DNA from 3 places in the Alteromonas sp. AWM4_230 genome. Region 2 is predicted to be linked to each of the others. Evidence: predicted binding sites of a transcription regulator. Region 2 holds the regulator's gene; each other region holds the start of a gene.

Region 1 (5,734 bases), 300 kb from region 2:
ATAGCAAAGTCTGCGTTCCTCTTCCATTCGACCTGGTTCGTCGTTGGTCATCTGGCTAGGGAACATACCTTCTTCCACGCCGGCTAAGAACACTAATGGGAATTCAAGGCCTTTTGCAGTGTGGATAGTCATCATCTGCACCGCGTCTTGGTCTTTGTCCGCCTGAGTTTCGCCTGCTTCAAGGGAAGCGTGGGCCAAAAACGCGGCCAGAGGCGACATTTCTTCGGCTTCTTCTGGCACGATAAAAGTCTTACAAGCACTGACGAGTTCTTCTAAGTTTTCTAGTCGAGCCTGAGCCTTTTCACCACGCTCAGCCTGGTACATGGCGTACAGACCAGATTGGCGAATGGCTTTATCAGCCTGTTGGTCAAGCGGTTCGTCTAATGTGGCTTGTTCAAGCTCTGTAATGAGTAATACAAAGCTTTGCATAGCGTTTAACGCACGGCCTTTAAAGCCACCTTCGTTTATAAGCAGCTGGCTGGCTTGCCACATAGAACAGTTATGCATACGTGCAGTGTCGCGTACTTGCGATAGGGTTTTCTCACCAATACCGCGACTTGGGGTGTTTACCACACGTTCAAAAGCCGCGTCATCGTGGGGGTGGCTTACCATGCGCATATAGCCAAGCGCATCTTTAATTTCTTGGCGTTCGAAGAAGCGCAAGCCACCGTAAATGCGATAGGCCAACCCTTCGTGTAATAAAGCTTCTTCCAGTACACGGGACTGAGCGTTGTTTCTATAAAGAATAGCGGTGTCGCTAAGGGCGTTGCCTTGATTTAGCCAGTCTTTAATTTTAGACACGATAAAGCGGGCTTCGTCGAGTTCGTTAAAACCGGCATAGACAGAGATAAGCTCGCCCTGAGCGTCTTCTGTCCACAGCTCTTTCCCTAACCGGCCTGTATTGTTGTCGATAACCGTGTTCGCCGCTTTCAAAATGTTCCCGGTAGAACGGTAATTCTGCTCAAGGCGAATAGTGGTAGGCTCATTAAAGTCTTTTAGGAAATGCTGAATATTATCTACGTTTGCACCGCGCCAGCCGTAAATAGACTGATCGTCGTCGCCAACAATCATAATGTTGTTATTGTCACCGCTACACAGCATACGAAGCCATGCATACTGGATATTGTTGGTATCTTGGAATTCGTCAACTAACACAGCACGGAAACGGCGCTGATAGTGAGCCAACACTTCAGGGTTCTTTGCCCATAACTCATGAGCGCGTAGTAAAAGCTCGGCAAAATCAACTAAGCCTGAACGGTCGCAGGCGTCTTGATATGCTGCGTAGACTTCACGCATGGTCTTTTGGATATGATCGCCATGGGTCTCGATATGCTGAGGACGCAGGCCTTCGTCTTTATTGCCGTTTATGTACCACTGGATTTGACGCGGGGCCCAATGCTTTTCATCTAAATTCATGGCTTTTAGAATGCGGCGAATTAAACGGTATTGATCGTCAGAATCGATAATCTGAAAGTTTTCAGGCAAGTTAGCTTCAGCGTGGTGTGCGCGTAATAGGCGATGCGCAAGCCCGTGGAAGGTACCAATCCACATATTGTGCAGGCTGCGACCCATCAACGACTCAATACGGCCGCGCATTTCTTTTGCTGCTTTATTGGTAAAGGTAACCGCGAGAATAGAAAAAGGTGCGATGTTTTCGACTTCCATCAACCACGCAATGCGATGCACTAATACACGGGTTTTACCACTACCTGCGCCAGCTAATACTAGGGCATTTGATAATGGGGCTGCTACTGCTTCACGCTGTTTGTCGTTAAGCTCGTCTAGCAGTCGAGATACATCCATAGTGTGGTACCTGTTAGTTGATAGTGTTATACATTCAGCAGCGGGCTATTATGCCATCTGACTGTTAATTTATACAGTCCAGTTTTTTACCGTTTTCGTTAAGTAAAAGCGCGGTTATTTGGGTATTTAAGATGTGCAGTTATACGGGGCTTTTAATGAAAGAAATAGGTGTTTTAACCGTTCTAATTAAAATGTTACAGTGCTTAATGTTGCCAAAGGCAGACCCAAAAGTGCACAACTGGAAGGTACAGTTATTAGCTATAACGAATTAATACGATAAATTGATCGAATTATGCGCTTGGCAGGTATCACATCGGTATTGCATCACGCCAAACTCGGGTAAACTTTCTGCTCTTTTACTTTGGCAACCTCTGCACTTTCATACAAGGCGAGAGTTAGTCAAAAAGTTGAGCCATTTTAGGCAAGCTGAAAAAGCACACGGCCCCAATTTATTAACGACGTACATTGGCACACAACCAGCTCACTAACAGCACATTAACGGGATATGCTCATGACCGCACTCTCTACGCCCATCGATTTCTGGTCGACGCTTAAACAAGAAGCGCAAATTGTTGCTGAAAACGAACCTTTGCTATCTAGCTATGTGCATGCCAGTGTTCTTGCGCATCATAATTTTGAGTCGTCGCTAAGCTTCATTTTGTCAAACAAAATGGCAGATGACGTGATGCCTGCGCTTGCTATACGTGAGGTGTTCGACGAAGCCTACTTGTTAGAGCCAGGTATTAGCGAGGCAGCCATTGCTGATATTATGGCGATTAATGCACGTGATGCCGCAGTGAACGATTACCTTACTCCTTTACTGCACTTTAAAGGTTTCCATGCCGTGCAGGTGCATAGAATGGCGCACTATCTTTGGCTTCACGGGCGCCACCAATTAGCCTTATTTTTGCAAAGCCGCAATTCATCAAGCTTTGGTGTAGACATTCACCCAGCAGCGCGAATTGGTAAGGGCGTTATGTTCGATCACGCAACTGGTATTGTGGTGGGCGAGACTGCGGTGGTAGAAGATAATGTGTCTATTTTGCAGAGCGTTACGTTAGGCGGTACGGGTAATGAGTCGGGCGACCGTCACCCCAAAATTCGCCAAGGCGTATTAATTGGCGCAGGTGCCAAAATTCTAGGGAATATCGAAATCGGCGAAGGTTCGAAAGTCGGCGCTGGTAGCGTTGTACTGAACAGTGTTCCAGCCCACGTTACCGTGGTGGGCGTGCCAGCAAAAGTGGTTGGGAGACCGGTTTGTCAAAGCCCCTGCGAGTCCATGCGCCAAAACGTCCTAGAAGATAACTAAAGCTGTGGGGTCAGAGTCCTGACTCTGACCCCATTATTCACAGGAAGTGGGTTAACTCGTTGAGGTTGTCTAGTGCTACATGAGGCAATACGCTTACAGGTTCGTTCGCTAGTGTCATGGGTCTGTTACAGGCAAACCATGCTGCTTGATAGCCAGCGTTAATTGCTCCTTGTACATCCTTGATAATATTGTCGCCTACATGAAGAATGTGTTTCGGTGCAATGTGTAAACGTGCTGCGGCTTCATCAAACATGTCTCGGGCCGGTTTCATAGGGCGCGATGTGCTGGCGTGAAGAATGGTTTCAAAATAACCATCAATCCCTATTTTTTCTGCGTTTACATTACCATTAGTAATGCCGATAAGCGGTAGTTGACTACTTACTGCCTTAAGGGCTGCGTGTACATCGTCAGTCAATTCAAAGTTACTTCTTGAGTCGTAAAAGCAGTTAAAGCAGGCCTCTACCGCATCACTAAGTTCACCACTGTTGGTCAGGTCTGTTTTTAACTCTTTGGGAGCCGTATTCGATAGTGCGGCGGTAAGTACTACACGCCTAAGCTGCCCCATATCAGAGGCTAAGCGCAGATCCTTTTTTATGGCAGCTCGCTTAAGTGCTAGCCAGTCGTTAGCCGACAACGCGGCGGCCGACTTGTGGTGCTTAGCAATATGCGCTTGAAGTGCTTCCTCGGCCCGTCGAATAATAGGTCCGTTATTGTAAAGGGTGTCGTCAAGGTCGAAGGTCATTGCCTGGACTTTGTTAATTGACCTGAAAAACTGCATGGTGAAACCTTAGGTTAGCCTTATTTCTTGTGCGCCCGCGGATGAGCGGCGTCATATACATTGGCGAGATGCTGGAAGTCGAGGTGAGTATAAACTTGTGTTGTCGATAAGTTAGCGTGACCTAAAAGCTCTTGAACCGCACGCAAATCGCCACTTGATTCTAATACGTGAGTAGCAAAAGAATGGCGCAGTTTGTGGGGGCTTACTTTTTGCGAAAGCGACTGGTCTTGCGCCATTTTATCTAAACGATTTGCAACTTGCCTGTTCGATATACGGGTTTTACGCTTACTGACAAATACTGCGCTTTCATACGGGGAAGCGTAGGCAGGACGTACTTTCAACCATGCGTTTAGCGCTTTTTGCGCGTGCCGGCCTAATGGCAGTATACGTTGTTTACTTCCTTTACCCATGACCTTCACCGTACCGTCTTTTAAACAGTCGGCTAAATTAAGCCCGGTAAGTTCGCTTAAGCGCAGGCCGCAACCATAAAGCAGTTCAAACATGGCAACATCTCTTAACTGCATGCCTTCATCATCGTCACTGCTTCGAGGCGAGGCATTAAGTAACTGCTGCATCTCATCCACGCTTAGCTGCTTAGGTAACGGCTTTCCTTGTTTCGGGGCTTGGATGCCTTCAACAGGGTTGCTGAATAGCTGTTGATGGTCAATAAGGTATTGGCAGAATGTTCTTAGGGCCGATAGTCTAAGGGCAATACTACGCGGGCTATGCCCAGACATTTTTGCATCAGCCATAACACGCTTAATATCGCTTGGCGTGAGCCCAGACCATTCGTACAGCCCAAGTAGCTTTGCCACTTCGGTTAGCTGGCGCTGATAATTTTTGATGGTGTGTAGGGATAAACCGCGCTCTACCTGCAAATGAAGTAGAAATTTATCGAGCCATTGCTGACACGGTTCGCTGATTAAGGCGTCCGTAGACACGGCACCTAATATCCCATCATTTCAGGCAAGATGATATTTAGCACTTGCTGAAGCTGTTGAAGCAAGAGGGTATCCATATCTGGCGTAAAGTGGCTGGCGTCGCTGCTGCTAATGCCCAAAATACCTAATTCACGGTTGTCACCAAGTAGCATTAATGCGACAGATTCCGCAGGACTTTCGCCGAAAAGAAGCTGACGTTCATGCTGTGACAAACGACCAAAGAAGAAGTTGGTATTTTTAAAGCGCTTTTCCGTAAACAGGCGTTGTTGCAGTTCAGGGATGGCATGGGGCCCTTTAAAGCTTTTTATCACCGCAGAGGACAACTGCAAACGCTCTTGCAGCACATCTTCTAAGGTAAACTGCACTTCGGCAACACTTTCACAGCGCAGTAGCTGCACGTTCAAGTCGGTATAAACGCGATATATTTTTTCGTTTTGCTTAGCTATGGTAACCAGTTGGTTTAGCTTGAAATTTAGCTGCCTGACTTTTTGTCTAAGCTGTTCACTTTGAATTTCGACAAGTGAAACACTGCCTTTGTGTTCATGGGGAAGCTTAATTTTTTCAAGAAGGTCGGCATGCTCGGCAAAGAACTCAGGGTTTTGTAATAAGAACGCGCGCACATCAGCATTCGACAATTCCGTTGTGTCGTTAAATGGCTCAATTAATTGCGTGGCGTTAGATTGCCCTGATACTTCGCTCATAAATTTATATGTCCGTCATATACGTGTTCGGCAGGCCCTGTCATTTTTAACACGTTATCTGGGCCAGGCCAGCGTATACGTAAGCTGCCTCCGGGCAAGTCTACCCGTACGTCTTTACTTAATTTACCCTGTATTTGACCAATTGCAACTGCTGCACATGCACCGCTGCCGCAGGCCAAGGTTTCACCCGAACCACGCTCAA
Region 2 (5,734 bases):
ATGGAAAAACCGTCGAATCTGACGTTACGGGTAAGGCTATTCGCGTTGCTGGTATTCATCGCGACATTACGCAGAGAATGGAAAGTGAGCTTCATGAGAAAAAGAAAACCCAACTACTTCAATTTATAAATAAAACCCGTGCCTCTTATCTTCAGAACAACGATTTAACCATGGCCTGCCAAACGGTATTACCCGAGCTTATTGATATCTCGGATAGTCAGTTCGCTTTCATTGGGCAAATGAAAGGTGAAGGCGATGCATCGAAGCTGTTTATTCATGCTATTTCTGAAATAGTCTGGGACAGCAGCAGCTTTACGCAATACAACGAGTACAAAAAGCGAAACTTGTATTTCAGCAGTTTCGATAACCTTTTCGGTACCACAATTCTAACCGGTGAGGTAACGATTAGTAATGCCTCAGGAAGTCATCCAAACTCAAAAGGGGTGCCCCAAGGGCACCCCCGCATTAGTCGATTTTTAGGGCTACCGATTAAGATCAAAGATAGAGTGGTGGGCATGATTGGTTTAGCCAATAAGTTCGAGCCCTACACCTTCGATGATGCTGAGTTTTTGCAACCTCTATTAGATGCATTAGCCGGTCTTTTCTATGCGGTTGAACTGGAAGAATCACGCGCGATAGCTGAGGAGAAGTTGCGTAAGCTGGCCATGACTGACTCGCTAACTGGGCTGTACAATCGACGAGCTTTCGTTGATAAATGCCATCAGCTCTCTGCACAAAGCAATAGAGTGAGCGTAGCGGTAATCGATATAGACCACTTTAAAAAGGTTAACGATACTTATGGACATGATGCAGGAGACCAAGCACTAATTTCGGTAGCCCACCTCATCGAAGAATATTATGTGGAGCCCGATATTGTTTCACGTCTTGGTGGAGAAGAGTTTGCGATAGTAGCAATTTCAGACAACAAAAGAGACGAAGAAAGGCGATTTAACAAACTTCGAGAGGCTGTTGAAAAAACAGAAGTTAAATACAAGAAAGACACGATATTCGTAACAATAAGTATTGGTGCTGTCTTTGCTGAGGATAGCTTGAATCTTGACCTTAGTGTGTTACTTTCCAAAGCGGATAAACTGCTATATACGGCGAAAAAGAATGGCCGAAATCGAGTTATTCTAGAGTAATAAAAACTTTAGGCTGTGCGAGGTTTCACGTATTTGACAGCCTTAAGCCCCCTAGTTTTTATATACTAGGTGCTAGCCCCATGCAGCTTGCTCCATAGTTTCAAGATTTTGCGCTTGTTATTTGCTTTTAGGTGTATATACTTACAGGAACTGTATGAACAGACAGGTCTTTTATGCGCCCACTCACAGCTCGACAAACTGAAGTTTTAGAACTTATTAAAACAACCATGCAAGAAACGGGAATGCCGCCTACGCGCGCGGAAATAGCTCGTCAACTTGGTTTTCGTTCTGCCAACGCAGCAGAAGAACATTTGAAGGCATTGGCGCGTAAGGGCGTAATTGAAATTTTGCCTGGTACCTCGCGTGGTATTAAGTTAAATATCCCCCTCGAGGATACTGCACCAGAAGAAGAAGGCTTGCCTCTAATAGGGCGCGTGGCGGCTGGTGAGCCAATTTTGGCGCAAGAGCATGTAGAATCCCACTACAAGGTCGACCCTGCTTTGTTTCAGCCTCAGGCAGACTTTTTACTTCGTGTAAACGGCATGAGCATGAAGGACATCGGTATCTTGGATGGCGATCTTCTTGCTGTGCATCGCACGACTGATGTCCACAACGGTCAGGTAGTGGTCGCGCGGGTGGATGAAGACGTTACGGTGAAGCGTTTAGAGAAACGCGGTCGTGAAGTTTTACTTCATGCTGAAAACGAAGAGTTTTCGCCAATTAAGGTAGACCTTGCCAGCGAGCCTTTTGCTATTGAAGGTATTGCCGTAGGTGTTATTAGAAACGCCGACTGGATGTAAGGTTTTAGCATCTTCAATCAAAAGCGGCGTATTAGCCGCTTTTTTTATGCCTTTTAGTACCATATTTTAGTTAATTTTCTTAGGTTAGCGTTTGTTAGTATGTCTCAAAACTACGAAATCTGGCATCACCATTGTGCGAAAGATATGCGCTATTTGGCCCGAGAATGAATTGGCTAATACACATTTATTATTTGAAAGTTTGTTTGAAAAATAGGACGAGCGATGTGTTAATTGTTGATTTTATGACCAAATGAAGCTTCATCCTCATCAACACCCCGTTCAAAATGCGCGTTTGATTTTTTAAGCGCCGCGAGCACGCCCAATATCCTCTCCAACAAAATTGTAACGTAAGCCTGCCACAAGAAATGGTTAAAAATTAGCCTCTTCATTAAATTTTTAATAGAAAAGACTAGACGACACGACATTATTGCGCAATTCTTATACAGAGATTAACAAAATAATAACAATGACTCTAAATTTGTTTTACAAGTTGAGGTGATGGGTCAATCGTTCGCAAACCATTTGGTAGGGCAGCGCGCAGAATAATCAGCGTTTTTGGTCTTGCTATTACGGAGGTGCTGAGTGAAACAACTAACGACCGTTTTTGCAAAGTGGTGTTCAATAATACCATTTTTGCTTTTCTCCCCTTTGCTTCTTGCACAAGAAGTTAGTGAAGAAGCCTCTTCGCTTAATTTGAGACGCGGTGCTACCGACATCAGTGGGCAGGTCTATGATCTGCATATGTTGATGTTCTTCATTTGTGTAGGTATCGCGGTTGTAGTTTTTGGCGTGATGTTCGCCTCAATGTATCTGCATAGAAAGTCTCGTGGCGCCAAGCCCGCTAACTTTCATGAGAACGTGAAGGTTGAAATAGCGTGGACCGTTGTACCTTTTCTTATTCTCATCTTTATGGCTGTGCCTGCGGCAAACACGCTTATTGCGATGGAGGACACGTCTGAGCCTGACATGACTGTGCTAGTAACAGGCTCACAGTGGAAGTGGCACTACAAGTACATGGACAGCGACGTAGAATTTTACTCACTGCTTGCTACTCAGCGTGAGCAAATAGAGAACAAATTTCAAAAAACCGACAATTATCTGCTTGAAGTTGACCGTCCGTTAGTTATTCCAACTGGGAAAAAAGTACGTTTTCTTATTACCTCTGACGACGTTATCCATTCGTGGTGGGTCCCGGATTTTGCTGTGAAAAAAGATGCCAACCCGGGCTTTATTAACGAGTCTTGGGCCAAAGTGAATGAGCCTGGTATTTATCGCGGACAGTGCGCAGAGCTTTGTGGAAAAGACCACGGCTATATGCCGGTTGTGGTGATTGCTAAAGAGCCAGCTGAATTTGATAAATGGATGGGTGAACAAGAAGAAATTGTTCGCAAAGCAAAAGAAGAAGAGCAGCGTCTACTTTCTATGAATATGTCTATGGATGAATTGATGAAAGAAGGCGAGCGCGTTTACAACGCTACGTGTGCAGCGTGCCACATGCCAAATGGTGAGGGTTTACCAGGTGTATTCCCAGCACTTAAAGGCAGCAAGATGGCGTTAGAGGATCAGCAAGGTCACATCGACATTGTACTTCATGGTAAGGCGGGTACAGCCATGCAAGCGTTTAGCAAAATGCTGAGCCTTAAAGAAATTGCTGCGGTAGTCACTTACGAGCGCAATGCGTGGGGCAATAACACGGGCGATATGGTGCAGGCCAAAGACGTCAATGCAGTGGCAAACGGAAACTAGGAGCAGACAAATGAGCAAAGCAACTGAAGTTATTTCGCCAGATACCTCTGCGCCTCACAGTGGTCAAGTAAATGGCGATCATCTACATGATGACCATGAACATCACGACCATATTCCTAAGGGAATAACGCGCTGGCTGTTTACCACTAACCACAAAGACATAGGCACACTGTATCTGTGGTTTGCCTTCATCATGTTTTTGGTTGGCGGCGCAATGGCCATGGTTATTCGCGCTGAATTGTTCCAACCTGGCTTGCAAATTGTTGAGCCAAACTTCTTTAACCAAATGACCACGGTGCATGGGCTTATCATGGTGTTTGGTGCTGTAATGCCTGCCTTTACAGGGCTCGCAAACTGGCTCATCCCCATGATGATCGGCGCCCCAGATATGGCATTGCCGCGCATGAATAACTGGAGCTTTTGGATTTTACCTGGCGCTTTTTTAATTCTGCTTAGCTCGCTATTTATGGAAGGTGGCGGCCCTGCCTTCGGTTGGACTTTTTATGCGCCGCTCTCAACAACCTACAGTGGCGATTCGACAGCATTGTTTGTGTTCTCTGTTCACATTATGGGTATCTCATCCATTATGGGTGCGATTAACGTGATAGTGACCATCTTTAATATGCGTGCGCCAGGCATGACTTGGATGAAAATGCCGCTATTTGTATGGACGTGGCTTATTACAGCGTTCTTGCTGATTGCGGTAATGCCAGTGCTTGCTGGCGCGGTGACCATGGTATTGACAGACAAGTTTTTCGGAACCAGCTTCTTTGATGCTGCAGGTGGTGGCGACCCGGTGATGTTCCAGCATATTTTCTGGTTCTTCGGGCATCCTGAAGTCTACATTATGATCTTGCCCGCTTTCGGCATTATTTCTCAAATTGTCCCTACCTTTTCTAGAAAACAACTGTTTGGCTATGCCTCTATGGTTTACGCCACGGCGTCTATCGCACTGCTTTCTTTTGTAGTTTGGGCTCACCATATGTTTACCACGGGCATGCCGGTGTACATGGAAATGTTCTTCATGTTTGCCACCATGCTTATCTCGGTACCAACTGGGGTAAAAGTGTTTAACTGGGTAGCGACCATGTGGCGTGGTTCACTAAGCTTTGAAATGCCAATGATGTTCGCTATTGCTTTTATCGTGCTGTTTACCATTGGTGGACTATCTGGACTAATGCTGGCGATAACACCTGTGGACTTCCAGTACCACGATACCTACTTTGTTGTGGCTCACTTTCACTATGTTCTGGTAACAGGGGCGGTCTTTTCAATTATGGCGGCCGTGTATTACTGGCTGCCTAAATGGACAGGCAAAATGTACGACACTACTTTGGCTAAATGGCATTTCTGGTGTTCTTTAGTATCGGTAAATGTCTTGTTCTTCCCTATGCACTTTGTGGGTTTGGCAGGTATGCCACGCCGTATTCCTGACTATGCATTACAGTTCGCTGATTTCAATAAATGGATAAGTTTGGGTGGTTTTGCATTCGGTTTATCTCAGCTTATCTTTCTTGCCCTGCTTATTAAGGCGTGCAAAAAGCAAGGTGAGCCGGTATCAGCGCAAGTTTGGGACGGCGCAGAAGGATTGGAATGGGAAATTCCATCCCCCGCTCCTTATCACACGTTTGAAACTCCGCCTGTCGTCAAGTAATGATAGGTGGGATTTGTGAATTGACCATTCTTGTAAAGCGCTAAACTGCAGCGGTAAGGATGGTATTCACATATTGCTGACGGTGGAGTAGATAAGCGGCTAAAAAAGCGTTTACCAAGCTTCACTTTTGGAGTTACCCGGAGGTTGCGTGATGTCACAGCAAAGTGCAAATAACAAAATGGTTATCAAGCTTGTTGCTATTGTCATAGGCATGTTTGGTTTTGGCTTCGCTTTGGTTCCCTTGTATGACGTATTCTGTGACGTAGCGGGAATTAATGGCAAAACCGAGAACACGGCAGCCGTTTACCAATCAGTTGAGATTGATGAATCGCGAGAAGTGACCGTAGAATTTATTACTCGCACAAATACCGGTATGCCGTGGGAGTTTCGCG
Region 3 (5,734 bases), 2.3 Mb from region 2:
TTCTAATAAAGCCCTTCTCACAAGTACAGTTAAAGTCTCGCATTGTTCGTGCATGGCAAAAACGACAATTTCTTCAGCAAGCGTTCAACTTAATAGAGCAAGATGAATACAATAGCGCCGTAGATCATATTGAGACTCTTTTAGAAAACCCCCAGCACTACAAAGGACACTGCGAACAACTGCTAGTTGAACTCTATTGGCGCATCTCTCAACCTCAAAAAGCTCTAGATGTATTAAAAGAGTATATCGAAGGTAGACCTGTACTATGGGCACAAATAGCAATAGGTAGAACCTACTTGCTGTTGAACGATTATGAAAAAGCGATATCCATTGCCAAGAAAACGTTAAAACGCAACCGATTCAATGCTGATGCTCATGATATTCTTGCGCAGGCACACCACGCCTTGGAAGCGGGTGAAAAAGCCCTTGATGCGATTAAGGAAGCTATCAAGCTGTCGCCCTTTTCATTACCTCGTCATTTTAAGGCTTGTGAAATTGGTCGGGAAAATGACGATTTAGTACTAGCAGCCAACTCTAGCCAAGCAATTTGGAACCTATCAAAACGCACTGTACATAAAGCAAGTTTACATTGGTGCACAATGATACGTAGTTTACTTGATGTCGCTGAATCTGCTGATGACAAAAGCCAGCGCAATAAGTATCAGCAAGAAGCCTTACTCACATTACAGCGGGGTAAGTTTGATGAGCACCTGTATAAAATCGACAGGGAGTTCGATGTAGAAATTTTTGGCAATATTGTAAATGCAAGGATAAGCGCGATTGATGGGAAGCTGATTGATGCAAAGCGTCATCTCAATACATCGCAAATACAGCTTGATGACAAATACGCAGAAGTACCTACAGCGTTCATTCCAGATAGTATTAACGTTATGTATAAACTGGGAGAGTTCGACGACGCGCTGCAGCTGAATTCTCTACTTTCATCGAGAGGTGAAGAACTCGACCAAAATAGTTCTTACATGCTAAAGACACAAGCGCAAAAAGCACAAAAAAGCCTTGCTAGTTATCAGCAGTTTAACCGTGAAGGCATTCAACACTACCAGCAACAAGACTTTGAACGTGCTAAAGCCTCGTTTGCCCTAGCTCAGGGTTTCGCACCTGTTAATACAGGTGTTGCACTTAACCTGCTTCAATGTCTTCTTCAAATAGCCATAAAAGAAGATAAGGCAGAAATGAAGTTAATAAACGAATGTAAGCGTTTATTTAAGCTTATTGATGACATGACGCTCAAAGCACCGTACAAAGAAAAGTACGAAAATATTCGAGATGAACTTTCTAAGTATATTGGCTTTTGAAATCCAGTGACATATTAGTTCTTTTAAAAGCAAACCTACCTTTATTACCACTGGTAATTCATGCCCACAAACCCATGCATCTATGCCATATCCTGCTAAGGCTAATATTAAATCTTACCCTTCTGTCGCCGTGATCAATTGTACTGTATATATATACATGCTATAACGCAATACCACGTAGCCTATGCCCAAAAAAATTCCCGTATCCATGATTTGGTGAAAAATACTAGGCTGCTTGAATGTAATTGGTTAAAGGAAGTAAACATCGGCGATGTATGACAGACTGATACAAAAACTTGAAATTCTTTCCGATGCGGCCAAGTACGACGCGTCTTGCGCGAGTGGTTCAGCAGGTAAACGACAAGCTGGAAAAACCGAAAAGACCGGTATAGGTTCGCTTACCGGTGGCTCGGGAATATGCCATAGCTTCACACCTGATGGAAGGTGTGTTTCGCTGCTTAAGATCCTTATGACAAACTACTGTATTTATGATTGCCATTATTGCATTAATAGGGTTTCAAGCAATGTTCAACGGGCGCGGTTCACCGTTAAAGAAACGGTAGATTTAACCCTAAATTTTTATAAGCGCAATTACATTGAGGGTTTGTTTCTAAGCTCTGGAATTGTGGGCTCGCCCGATATCACCATGGAAAGCATGGTACGTATTGCAAAGTCGCTACGTCTTGATCACGGATTTAAGGGATATATCCACCTTAAAACTATCCCGAACGCGTCGCCAGAATTACAAGCAGAAGCAGGGCTTTATGCTGACAGACTTAGTATTAATGTGGAAATGCCTACACAGTCTTCGTTAAACAAGTATGCACCAGAGAAAGATCTTGGCGATATTCACGGTTCGATGAATACGTTAAAAGAAAAAATTGCAGAACATAAAGTTGACAAGACATATTCGGGTAAGCGCCCTCCCCGTTTCGCCCCAGGCGGGCAGTCTACGCAAATGATTATAGGTGCCGATGGGTCAAACGATAAAACCATTTTAGGTACAAGCGTAAAGCTCTACAGCGATCAAAAACTTCGTCGCGTGTATTACTCTGCATTTTCCCCTATTCCTGATGCTTCGGAAGTTTTACCGCTGAAACCTGCGCCATTGATACGAGAGCACCGGCTGTATCAAGCAGATTGGCTCTTGCGTTTCTATGGTTTTGGCTTAGATGAAATCTTACAAGACGACATGTTAGATATGGACTATGACCCGAAGCTTGCATGGGCACTACGTAACCGTCATCTGTTTCCTATCGATTTAAACAAAGCTGACAAGCAGATGCTGCTGCGCGTTCCCGGTCTTGGAGCGCGAACGGTACAAAAGATTTTATCTATAAGGCGTAATACAAAGCTTAACTGGATCGACCTTACTAAAATGCGGCTACCTCTTAAAAAGTTGAAGCCTTTTATCAGTGTTGGAGATTACTTCCCTGATATCCATTTACTCGACAGTAATAATTTCGAGCTTCAGTTTAAACAGCCTAAACAGTTTGAGTTGTTTAGCGCTTGAGTGGGTTGTTAATGCTGCTAGGTTCAGCCGTAGTCTAAAAGGTAGCTTTATATGAAGACCATTACCATTACTTCAGTACCTGGCTTTGATGAATGGCGGGAAGCCTCGCGAGAGTGCATTGCTGAGCGTATCTCCCCTGAACATATTATTTGGCAGAGCGCTCATTCAGTACAAGACGATCTGTTCGGTAGTGGTGCTGAGCCATACGAAAGCAAAAGGCCGCGAAGCAACCTTAGTATTCCTAAATCTACGGTAATGCTTTTAAAGTACGCCCTGTGCCATAACGATGATAACCGATTTGCGCTTTGTTACCGGATATTGTGGCGTGTCGTTTATGAAAATAAGCAACTCATTCAAATGAAAACTGACGACGATGTTATCCAGCTTTTCGCCATGGCGAAAGCAGTAAAACGTGATGCGTACAAAATGAGTGCCTTCCTGAGGTTCAGAGAAATAAACCTAGAGGGGCAAGAGCATTATGTCGCCTGGTATGAACCCGAGCATTTCAGTTTAGAGGTAAAGCTTAACTTCTTCCAAACCCGATTTAAGAATATGCGGTGGTCTATTTTAACGCCCTATCGTGCAGCTCATTGGGATACCGAAACCCTAGTAATAGAAGATAATCCCGATTCAAGCGTTGTGCCCGATGATGACCGCATTGAAAAATACTGGCTCACCTATTACGCCAACATATTTAATCCTGCACGCATCAAAACAGGTGCGATGTTAAATCAGATGCCTAAGAAATATTGGAAAAATATGCCAGAGACATCGCTAATAGACGATATGATCAAGCAATCAGACGCCCGTGCTAGAAAGATGATCAGCGATGGCAATAAGCTCAGTGGTAACAAAAATTAGCCAATATAAACGAACTAATATTACGGGGCTAAGGCTAATACAACTGAGCTGATACAACAGAGCTTAGCCCGTTAACTGTGGGCCAAGCTTAGATTATACGTTGGTTTAACTGTGGTCTATCGTTGGCGCTGTAAGAACCAACTTAGTCTCTAAAGTTCTCTACAGTATCAATCAGGTCATCTATATTTTCGATAAGGGTCTTTCGTTGCTTGTCAGTTAGGGTGGAAAAAAGCTCGGATATCAACGTAGCACTAACGGTCATATTATGGGCGCTACTTTGCTTGTAAATGTCACTTTTATAGGTATCTGGGTTTTGCATTAGGTCAACCAGTTCCGCCTCGAAATTATCGTTAAACTTACGAGTTACAAATAGCTTTCGTGCCGCATTTTGTATGGTTCTGCGATAGGTTAGCCACTCCCCCCCTGTGGAAATGAATTGCGTAGAGTACGTGGCCACTATTTGCTTTTGTTCGCTAGTTAGCTTTCCTATGCGTTCACTTATAGTCTCCTCTATGCGCTCAATACGATCTTCTAACCGCTCTTCTTCAGACTTTTCTAGCGACTCTTTGCGCTCCTCTTCTTCCTCTTTGTTATCTTTCTCAAGCGCGGCAAAAAGCGTAACGACTTGCTCGTCGTCGAGCGTTTTTGCTATTTCAGCTAATTCAGGGCTAACTTCATCACGCACTCTTTCCCAATGCGTTCTTGCGTTTGCGAGATGCTCAAAGACAGTATCTGAATCTAAGCGCCCTTCTTTAATTTGACGTTTAATATCGGTGAGTTGAGCCTGGTAACGTTTAAGCTCAGAGGTTTTGTGCCAGCGTAGCCAGTTTTGAAGATAGTCATCAAATTTTTCTTCTTGTGCATCTTTAAGCTCAATATAATCGTCCATGTACCAGTAAACCCACCAATCCAAGTTATTGTAGGCCAGTTTGGAACTGCATGAAGCAAGAAAGATCACAGAAATAAATACTAACAGTACACGCATAACTCATCCTTTTTTGTTAACTACGTTATTTGCTGTAAATTCGCTTATTTATAACTTCAATTAAATAGCAGACGTAAATAGTGAAGCGCTTACGACATTGTGCTGCTTTATTCTTTTCAGTTACTTAAAATCTTTACAACACACATGCGCACTTTACGTATTCACACCTTAACGTTACCTTAACTGTAATGCAGGTACAAAGAAGGACTTTAATGTGTCAAAACGTGTCGCAATTTTAACCTCTGGTGGCGACGCACCAGGTATGAACGCATGTATACGTGCTGCTATTATTGCGTGCCAGAAAGCTAATCATACGCTGATTGGCTATAAGCATGGTTATAATGGACTGTTGCAACAAGAGTATATTCCCCTATCGCTTGACACTACTCACAACTTGATCCAACAAGGCGGTACCATTTTGCACAGTGCAAGGTGCAAAGAGCTTAAGAGCCATGAAGGAATTAAAAAAGCAGCTAACAATTTGATGAAGGCAGAAGTTGATACGCTTATTGTGATTGGCGGCGACGGGTCATTTCGTGGTGCAGCGGAATTAGGGAAAGAATGGGACGGCCAAATTTTAGGAATTCCCGGCACGATAGATAACGACATTAACGGCACAGACGCAACCATCGGCTATTTTACCGCTATAGACACTGCGATGAGTTCTATCGATAAAGTTCGAGATACTGCAGATGCATTCGAACGTATTTTTCTTATAGAAGTCATGGGTCGAAACGCAGGCTTTTTAGCATTGAATGCTGCTCTCTCTTCTGCGGCTGACTATGTCGTGGTACCGGAATTTTTCGAATCTGCTGACAAAGAAATAGAAAAGCTTGTTGCCCAAATAAAAGCCCAGCGTGCGTTAAAAGGGCCAGTTAGTTTCATCGTCGTTGTTGCTGAAAACGTATGGCCAAATGGCTTACTTGGCCTTACTGAGGCATTACAGAGCCACGATATTTGTGACGTCAGGCCGGTAACCTTAGGCCATGTTCAGCGTGGTGGTTCGCCTGTTGCCCAAGACAGGTTGCTCGCAACGACGCTCGGAGAATTCGCTATAAG

What was found. The regulator LexA, encoded in region 2, represses DNA repair genes until DNA is damaged. The targets are predictions, from matches to a motif close to TACTGTATNNNNATACAGTA.
Region 1: uvrD (DNA helicase II) is a predicted target of LexA. The motif match lies at 1,863-1,882, and genes of this name have one in related genera.
Region 3: ACXACS_RS11825 (putative DNA modification/repair radical SAM protein) is a predicted target of LexA. The motif match lies at 1,458-1,477, and genes of this name have one in related genera.

The regions. Positions count from the first base shown of each region.
Region 1 covers NZ_JBSWTB010000001.1:192,479-198,212, reverse strand. The annotation lists gene uvrD (DNA helicase II) at 1-1,803, opposite strand, end outside; gene cysE (serine O-acetyltransferase) at 2,315-3,112, shown strand; gene ACXACS_RS00805 (HAD-IA family hydrolase) at 3,150-3,890, opposite strand; gene xerC (tyrosine recombinase XerC) at 3,911-4,831, opposite strand; gene ACXACS_RS00795 (DUF484 family protein) at 4,837-5,532, opposite strand; gene dapF (diaminopimelate epimerase) at 5,529-5,734, opposite strand, start outside.
Region 2 covers NZ_JBSWTB010000001.1:489,400-495,133, forward strand. The annotation lists gene ACXACS_RS02090 (sensor domain-containing diguanylate cyclase) at 1-1,142, shown strand, start outside; gene lexA (transcriptional repressor LexA) at 1,316-1,942, shown strand; gene coxB (cytochrome c oxidase subunit II) at 2,525-3,688, shown strand; gene ctaD (cytochrome c oxidase subunit I) at 3,699-5,342, shown strand; gene ACXACS_RS02110 (cytochrome c oxidase assembly protein) at 5,494-5,734, shown strand, end outside.
Region 3 covers NZ_JBSWTB010000001.1:2,747,332-2,753,065, forward strand. The annotation lists gene ACXACS_RS11820 (response regulator) at 1-1,316, shown strand, start outside; gene ACXACS_RS11825 (putative DNA modification/repair radical SAM protein) at 1,588-2,829, shown strand; gene ACXACS_RS11830 (TIGR03915 family putative DNA repair protein) at 2,881-3,690, shown strand; gene ACXACS_RS11835 (DUF6279 family lipoprotein) at 3,833-4,675, opposite strand; gene ACXACS_RS11840 (ATP-dependent 6-phosphofructokinase) at 4,890-5,734, shown strand, end outside.